One region of the Desulfurispirillum alkaliphilum genome, then DNA from elsewhere that is predicted to be linked to it. Evidence: riboswitches for the same ligand, from Rfam matches in the RefSeq annotation. Region 1 holds a riboswitch; the other holds the start of a gene.

What was found. A riboswitch is a leader RNA that binds a small molecule or an ion and turns the genes downstream of it on or off. The one in region 1 is predicted to bind cobalamin.
Region 2: another riboswitch for cobalamin. It lies ahead of ACZ46I_RS06135 (ribonucleoside triphosphate reductase); the one in region 1 lies ahead of ACZ46I_RS09260 (TonB-dependent receptor domain-containing protein).

The regions. Positions count from the first base shown of each region.
Region 1 covers NZ_AP042405.1:2,053,867-2,058,280, forward strand. Annotated here, with positions in the region: gene ACZ46I_RS09260 (TonB-dependent receptor domain-containing protein) at 1-1,140, opposite strand, end outside; cobalamin riboswitch at 1,246-1,426, opposite strand; gene ACZ46I_RS09265 (hypothetical protein) at 1,767-2,408, shown strand; gene mltG (endolytic transglycosylase MltG) at 2,416-3,414, shown strand; gene cysS (cysteine--tRNA ligase) at 3,433-4,414, shown strand, end outside.
Region 2 covers NZ_AP042405.1:1,341,947-1,346,360, reverse strand. Annotated here, with positions in the region: gene ACZ46I_RS06145 (anaerobic ribonucleoside-triphosphate reductase activating protein) at 516-1,226, opposite strand; gene nrdD (anaerobic ribonucleoside-triphosphate reductase) at 1,223-1,396, opposite strand; gene ACZ46I_RS06135 (ribonucleoside triphosphate reductase) at 1,393-3,459, opposite strand; cobalamin riboswitch at 3,640-3,832, opposite strand; gene ACZ46I_RS06130 (bacterioferritin) at 3,931-4,414, shown strand, end outside.

The DNA of each region.
Region 1 (4,414 bases):
ACCCACCAGGATGCTGTGGTTCATATGCTCCAGCTGGTACTGGGTGAAAAGGGCGCTGTTATCGCGGCTGCGCTCGTCGTAGTCCGTGTCGCTGCGCACCTTGTCCTTCGTGTAGTCGTTACCGATGGTAAGCACGTCGCTGTCGCGCAGGAAGAGGTCGCCCTGCACGCTGAACTGCTGTTGTTTGGTGTCAAAGAGGCTGGAGAAAGTGCCATCCAGAAAGTTTTCTGAACGATCCTGGCTCTGGCTGGCCTGAGCAGTCACACTGAGCGTATCTGTGGGCAGCAGGTGCAGGGTGAGGCCCAGGGCCTGCTGAATAAAGTCGGCAGAGTTCTGACTTGTGCCGTCATACTCGCTCTCACCCTCGGCATGCAACCCGGTGAATTGCAGGGAATTGCCCGGTGAAAACTCATGGCCGAAGCGCACACTCAGGGAATCCTCCCGGTAGCCATCCTTGTCCGGTTCATCGGGGGTATTGCCCCAGCCAAAAGCGTCGGGGACATCGTTCTTCTGGGCATCAATGCCGTCACTGCGCAGGTGCCCGATACCCAGGCTGTAGTGGCTGTTGCCGCTGGCCGTGGCAAAAAAGGCCCGCCCTTCAGCAGTGCCGTGGCTGCCACCGCCCACCGTGACCTCGCCCCGCGTACCGGCCTCGCCGCTGCGGGTGAACACCTGAATAACCCCACCCACGGCATCGGCCCCATAGAGGGTGGAGCGGGGACCGCGTACCACCTCGACGCGGTCAATCTGACTGAGGGGAATATACTGGAGGGAAGCGGCTCCCGTAGTAGCCGAACGAATGCGGATACCGTCAACCAGCACCAGGGTCTGGTTGGTGCTCGTACCCCGCAGATAGATACTGGTGTTTGTCCCCAGACCACCATCCTGATTCACCTGCACCCCCGGAATGGTCGCCAGCAAATCGGGCAGGCTCTGGTACTGGCCACGCTCAATCTCCTCGCGGGTGATAACCGTGACCGAAGCCAGGGTTTCATCCACGGTCTGGGCCGTGCGGGTGGCGGTGACGACGGTGGTCTCCAGTCTGACGGGGGCTGCCTCTTCGGCAAGGACGGATACCGCTGCAAAGGACATCAGTGATGCACTGATGGCAGCGGGATACAACAAGGAACCAATACGCATGAAAATGCCTCCTGTGTATCCCGGTTGTGGGGAGGACGCAGGAGGCGTTATGGCTGTGTTCAGCAATAGACCTGCAGCACCCACCTTCCATACCCGGGAAGGATAGTGTAGTGACCCTTTCCGGCAGGTCTCCTGGCTCACGATTCGTCCTCCGGATCGCCTTCCCGGCCCGTGGCCAGTGGCATGTGATCCCTTGTCGTCGCTTACAGTGGCGGGTCCGCGGGGGATTTACACCCCTCTTCCCTTTTCATCCACACCTGTGGACACCGGAAAAAAGCTCGAACAGCTTAAAGAGTGCAGCGGGGGGATGTCAAGTGCTCATCACACATGGCGCTTGAGTGCGGGCGGCAGGGAAACCGGAGAAGTGAACCATGGAAAGCACGGAGGGCACGAAAGGAACCGCGAATGGAAAGGCAGGGTCTCACCCCCGTTCGCTGCGCTCACGGGGGTCGCAAAGCCCGCCAAGGTAAGGCAAGGGAGATTAACCACGGAAGGCGGCACCAAAAGTGGGTGTCCTTTTATAGTAGTGTTCTCGTTTTAAACTGTCCTCTTGACGGGAAAGCTTACCTCATTACTTGCATTTTCCCCGATATTTCCCGTATCTTGGCGCGATGAAAATTGCACCCATGAACCATACCAACCAGGTATTCCTCCACTTCCGAAGCCAGGGCAGCAAAGTTGAGCGCTACGGACTGGTGGAGCATACCGGAGTCCAGGCCATTGCGGGAAGCCTCTTCCATGAATGGATAAGAACTCCCGAAACCTCTGACATTTCCTCACTGGAAGGCATTCCCTTCTGTTACAGCGAAAACATCTACTTTCTTCAGAGCGACGGACAGGTCACCCACCATAAATCCGCGGCCCACTTCCGGACGGATATCCTCGCGCCCTCCATGGGTGAACCAGTTCTCCATATTGCCCTGGTTTGCGGCAATCGATGCGGCTATGGCTCAAGCAGCCAGATGCGTATCCTGGGGTTCACATGGCTGGCAGACCACCAGTGCGCAGCCTCGCCCTGTTATGCTGCGCAGACGCTACAGCTTTCGAGCTTCCTTCTGTGTTCGGCTCCCAAAGCCCTGGAAGTGGAGACGACAGCAGGCAGACAAGTGCTTCCCTTCGACTCCGGGATGCTTTTTCCTCTGGCAGGACAGATGGGAAGTGCGTATACTTTTTACCCCGGAGATATCATCGCCCTGCCGGTTACTCCACCAGTTCCCCCTGTGACCGCCGTCTTCTGCGGCAACCACAGAGAACCCCTGATCAGGTGAAACCCACATGAAAGCCCTTGTACTGACAGTGCTGGCCCTGCTGCTTCTGGGGGCCCCACTAAGCTATTATGCCTATACCTCCATCATTCACAGGCCATTGCCGCTGGCAGAGCCCGTTATCACAGAAATACCCCGTGGCGCGTCCCTCAACCGGATCGCTTCCATCCTCGAAGAGGATGGAGTGCTGCCGTCAAAGCTCCCCTTTGTGCTGTACAATCGCCTGCACCGCAACACCCTGAAAAGCGGAGAGTACCTGTTCCCCGCTGAAATATCACTGGCAGGCGCGTCGGCGATACTCATGCAGGGCATCCCCTATCAGCGTTCATTCACGGTCACCGAAGGAACAACCTATCGCGATATCCTCATGAGCGTTGACCAGAACCCCATCCTCGACGCCACCCTCTTCCACCAGCTTGTCCAGGATGCCGTGGAAGCATCAGCGCTCTTCTCCACCCCGGAAGGCCTGCTTTTCCCCGAAACCTACGCCTACTCGCGGCACAGCGCGGAGACACAACTGGTGCAGCGCATGAGCAACACGACGCTCCAGCACCTTGAGCGCTACCAGCGCCCCGGATGGAGCAAGATGGACATCCTGATCCTCGCTTCCATCATCGAAAAGGAAGCGGGCAACCGTGATGAAATGCCCCTGATCTCCTCGGTCTTCCATAACCGTCTGGAGCGGAGAATGCGGCTGCAGGCAGACCCAACCGTTATCTACGGTCTGGGGGATGACGACGTCCTGGAGGATCGCCTGCGCCGCAGGCACCTGGAGCAGGATACCCCCTATAACACCTATACCCGCCATGGGCTCCCGCCCACGCCCATCTGTTCGCCCTCCGAAGCCGCCATTGCCAGCGCCGCCAATCCCGCGCAGACGAACTACCTGTATTTTGTCGCGGCCCCGGGGGAATCGGGCCATGTATTCAGCACCACCCTTGCCGAGCACAATCGCCATGTCCAGCGATACTGGGACTTCATACGCTCCCAGCGCGCCAATCAGCCATAAACCAGCACAGGAGCAGCCATGATACGCCTCTACAACACCCAGAGCAGCAGCAAGGAAGACTTTATCCCCATAGAGCCCGGCAAAGCCCGCATCTATGTGTGCGGAGTCACCACCTATGACCACTGCCACATCGGTCACGCCCGCAGCGCGGTCGCCTTTGACAGTATCCGCCGCTATCTGAGCTATCGCGGATTCGAAGTCACCTTTGTCAAGAACTACACGGATATAGACGACAAAATCATTAACCGAGCCCGCGAAAATGGCGAAGAGTGGAAAGCGCTGGCCGAGCGCTTTATCAGCGAGCACGACCGCGATATGGCGGCGCTCTATGTGCTTCCGCCCACCATCGCACCACGGGCCACTGAGCACCTTCCTGAAATGATTGCCCTGATTGAAAAGCTTCTGGACAACGGCTACGCCTACAAGGGTGGTGATGATATCTTCTTCCGGGTTCACCGCTTCACCGAATATGGCAAACTCAGCCACAAGGCCCTGGAAGACCTGCAGAGCGGCTCACGGGTCGAGGTTAATCCCCTCAAGGAAAACCCCCTTGACTTCGTCCTCTGGAAAGGCAAAAAAACAGGTGAACCCTCATGGGAGGCCTCTTTTGGCGCCGGGCGTCCCGGCTGGCACATTGAGTGCTCCGCCATGGGCCACAAACACCTGGGCCGCGTCTTTGACATCCACGGCGGTGGCAAGGACCTCATCTTCCCCCACCATGAAAACGAGATAGCCCAGTCCCAGGCCGGTTACGGCTGCGCCCCAGCCCGCTACTGGATTCACAACGGCTTCGTCAACATCAATAACGAAAAGATGTCAAAGTCCCTGGGGAACTTCTTTACCATCAAAGAGATCCTGCAGCACTATGACCCGGAAGTCCTGCGCCTCTTCCTGGCCCAGACCCATTACCGCAGCCCCATCGACTTCTGTGAAGAGAACATGACCATGGCGCGCCAGGCACTGGAGAAGCTCTACCGCTTCCTGGAGAACTTTGAAAACC
Region 2 (4,414 bases), 710 kb from region 1:
TTACGCAGTCGCTTACGCCCCACTTGCTTTCCTATTCGCGTATATTTGCGTCCATTCGCGGTAAAATTCCCCCTGCCTTTCCTTGGCGAGCCTGGCGGCTTGGCGCGAGATATGTCTTTCCCTCTTTTTCCGTGGCCTCCGTGTTTTCCGTGGTTCAATCTCTCTTTGCCTTTTCCCCGCGCCTCTGCGTGCTCCGCGAGAAACCTGCCTTCACAGCTCCCTGCGTCCATTCGCGTCCATTCGCGTCCATTCGCGTCCATTCGCGGTGAAATCCCCTCTTGCCTTTCCTTGGCTAGCTTTGCGCGAGGTCTGTCTTTCCCTTTTTTTCCGTGGCTTCCGTGTTTTCCGTGGTTCAACTCTTCTGCCTTTCCCCCGCGCCTCTGCGTGCTCCGCGAGAAACCTGCCTTCACAGCTCCCTGCATCTATTCGCGTTTATCCGCGTCCATTCGCGGTAACCCCCCCCTGCCTTTCCTTGGCGAGCCTGGCGGCTTTGCGAGAGGCATATCTTCCCCTCTTTATTTCGTGGCTTCCGTGTTTTCTCCCCGTGTTATCACGCGGGAAAACACCTGCGCGAAGCGCTGGTGCGCGATGGTGAAATCGGTGGCCGACAGGGGGGAGCGAAAGCGTTTATCCAGCATGGGGGCGCGGTCGCGCAGAAACTGCAGGGCCAGGGGAGCGCTGCCGCAGTGGGCGGCCAGGGCGCGCAGTTCTTCGGGTTCGGGCAGTTTCCAGAGGGTGTGGCGCAGTTCAAAGGGGATGCTGGCGCTGCGCAGATGGGCCAGGCTGGTCAGCAGAGGCTGTATGCTGGTGCAGGCGCGGGTGATGTGGGCCATGTCGGCATCATTAAAGGCTTTGACGTCTACGGCCACAAAGTCCACCAGTTCCTGTTCCAGCACCTGTTTCAGGCGATGGGGCAGGGTGCCGTTGGTGTCGAGTTTGATCCGGATCTTGCGGCTGCGCAGCTGTTGCAGCAGGGTTTCAAGTTCCCGCTGAAAAAGGGGCTCGCCGCCGGTGATGGCGACGGCCCCGATCTGGTGCCGGTCAATGTATTCCAGCAGCTGGTCCTGGCGGCTCCTTCCGGGCTGTCCCAGGACGAGTGCGGGATTGTGGCAGTAGCGGCAGCGCAGGTTGCAGCCGTGGGTGAAGACGGTGGTGGCGATTTCACCGGGAAAGTCCAGCAGACTGACGGGGGTGAAATCGGCCACCAGGGTGGGCGTGTGGCTCATGGGTTGACCGCAAAGGTCTCCCGCTTGCCGAATTCCTCTTTTTTGCCTTCGTTCCAGTGGTTGGTGGGGCTGTGGTAGCCCACGACACGGCTGTAGATGTCGCAGGGGGTTCCTTTGATGCTGGCAAGTTGTTCTTCCAGTTGTTGAATCTGTGCTTCGCGCTGGCTCATGAGTGTGCTCCTGTCAGATTGATTTCGTGCAGGCCGTCCTGGCCTTTGAGTTCGGTAATCCGGGTCTGAATTTCCTGCCGCTGTTCCTGGGCGCAGTGGGGGCAGTGGGTGTGCTCGCCCTTGAGGTAGCCGTGAACGGGGCAGATGGAAAATGTCGGTGTGATGGTGATGTAGGGCAGGTGGTAGCGCCGGGTGATGGTGTCCAGCAGTTTGCCCACGGTGGTGCCGTCCTCCACGGCTTCGCCCAGGAAGATGTGGAAGACGGTCCCCCCGGTGTAGAGGGGCTGCAGCTGATCCTGATGGTCCAGGGCGGCAAAGAGGTCGCGGGTTTTCTCCACCGGTATCTGGGTGGAGTTGGTGTAGTAGGGGCGCTCTTCAGTACCGGAGGTGATGATGCCGGGAAGGGTCTGGCGGTCCTTGCGGGCCAGGCGGAACGAGGTGCCTTCGGCGGGGGTGGCCTCCAGGTTGTAGAGCACGTCTTCCTCCAGCTGGAACTGTCCCAGGCGCTCCCGCATGAATTCCATGACGCGGCGGGAAAATTCCAGTCCTTCGGGGTGGGTGATATCCACGCCGATAAAGTTCAGCAGCGCTTCGTTCATGCCGATGATGCCGATGGTGTTGAAGTGGTTTCGCCAGTACTCGCCAAAGCGCTGGTGAATGTCCTGCAGGTAAAAGCGGGAATAGGGGTAGAGGCCGTTTTCCGTCAGGCGTTCCAGGGCCTTGCGTTTGATTTTGAGGCTGTCGCGGGCCAGCTCCATCAGCTCGGCCAGCCGCTCAAAGAAGGCCGTTTCGCTGTCCACGCTGTGGGCGATGCGGGGCAGGTTGATGGTTACCACGCCAATGGAGCCGGTCAGGGGATTGGCGCCAAAGAGTCCGCCACCGCGCTTGTGCAGTTCCCGATTGTCCAGACGCAGGCGACAGCACATGCTGCGCGCGTCGTCGGGGCTCATGTCGCTGTTGACGAAGTTGGCAAAATAGGGGATGCCGTACTTGGCGGTAATCTCCATCAGCCTGCCCACCATGGGGTGCTGCCAGTCGAAGTCGCGGCTGACGTTATAGGTGGGAATGGGGAAGGTGAAGACGCGCCCTTTGGCGTCGCCTTCCATCATCACTTCCATGAAGGCCTGGTTGAGCATGAACATCTCTTCCTGAAACTCCCCGTAGGTGCGTTCCTGGGGCTTTCCGCCTATGATGACTGGCTCGTCGCGGTGGGTGGAGGGGACGTACAGGTCCATGGTCAGGTTGGTGAAGGGCGTCTGAAATCCCACGCGGGTGGGGATATTCAGGTTGAAGACGAACTCCTGCATGGCCTGCTTCACTTCGGGGTAGGTCAGCTGGTCATAGGCGATAAAGGGTGCCAGGCAGGTATCGAAATTGGCAAAGGCCTGGGCCCCCGCGGCTTCCCCCTGCAGGGTGTAGAAGAAGTTGACCACCTGACCCAGGGCCGAGCGCAGGTGTTTGGCCGGCTTGCTCTCCACCTTGCCGGCCACGCCGCGAAAGCCGCGCACCAGCAGATCCTTCAGATCCCAGCCGCAGCAGTACACCGCCAGCAGCCCCAGATCGTGAATGTGAAAGTCGCCACGGGAGTGGGCTTCCTGCACCTGGCGCGGATAGATCTTATTGAGCCAGTAGCGGGCGGTGATGGTGGAAGAGATGTAGTTGTTGAGCCCCTGCAGCGCATAGGTGGTGTTGCTGTTTTCGTTGACCCGCCAGTCGCTGCCGCCCAGGTAGGATTCCACGATGCTCTCCAGACCTTCGAAGCTTTCGGTCATGGCCCGCATGTCGGCGCGCTGGTGGCGGTAGATGATATAGGCTTTGGCGGTTTTGGCGTGGCCACCCTCGATGAGAACCTTTTCCACGCAGTCCTGCACCTGCTCTACGGTGCAGGAACCGTACTGGCCGTACTGGTCCACCAGGGCGCGCAGCACCTGCAGGGAGAGGGCCGAGGCAATGTTACGGTCGCTGCCGCCCACCGAACGGGCGGCCTTGAAGATGGCAGTGGCGATGCGCTCCTGGTCGAAGGGGACAAAACGACCATCGCGCTTCATGACAGTAGTGATCATAGTTCAGGCTCCGTGGCTTCCGCCACTGTCCGTCCGCGAAGACGGCACATCATCCCGGCAAATATCCGGGCAGGCAGTGGCAGGGGTACGCATGTGATAAAAGAAATGGGTACGTGGGCCGCAGAGCGCTGGCTACAAAAGACGGGAACGTGAAGACAGAACTTCCATAGGAACATCCCTCCGCTGTGTGTTCTCGGGGCAGGTATCCTGGCTCGCCATCATCCTCAGCTCCGCCTTCCCGTGTTGTCACAGTGGCGCATGGAGCCTTGTCCGGCTTACAGTTGCGGGGGCAGCGACGGATTTTCACCGCACTTCCCTGAATCCCGGATCGATATAGTGCCCTGCCTCTGCGACCATGTCAACGGAAGATTTCCCACCCCCGGCTTCCCTTGATTGCCACGGGTTTCTGGAGTAGTATCTGCCCATCGGACTCGCATATTTTTATCCATCTCGAATATCAGGAGGCATTCCATGCATGAAAAAAGTATAGCTCTGCTGAACAAGGCCGTATCTGAAGAAATCGCCGCGCTCCACCAGTATATGTATTTCCACTTTCACTGTGACGACCAGGGCTACGACCTGCTGGCCGGGCTCTTCAAGCGCACCGCCATCGAAGAGATGATCCACGTGGAGCGTCTGGCCGAGCGCATCCTCTTCCTGGGTGGCGATGTGGAAATGAAAGCCGGCTCCAATGTCATTCCAGAACAGGACGTGAATAAAATGCTGGAAATGGCTGCCAAAATGGAAGAGCAGAGCGCCATGGACTATAACCGCTGGGCCAACGAGTGCGGCACCAACGCCGACTCGGTCTCCAAGAAACTCTTCGAGGATCTGGTCATGGATGAAGAGCGTCACTACGACCAGTATGACAACGAAATCGACAACCTCAAGCGTTTTGGCGAAAACTACCTGGCCCTGCAGTCCATTGAGCGCAGCAAGAGCCGCAGCGCCGGAC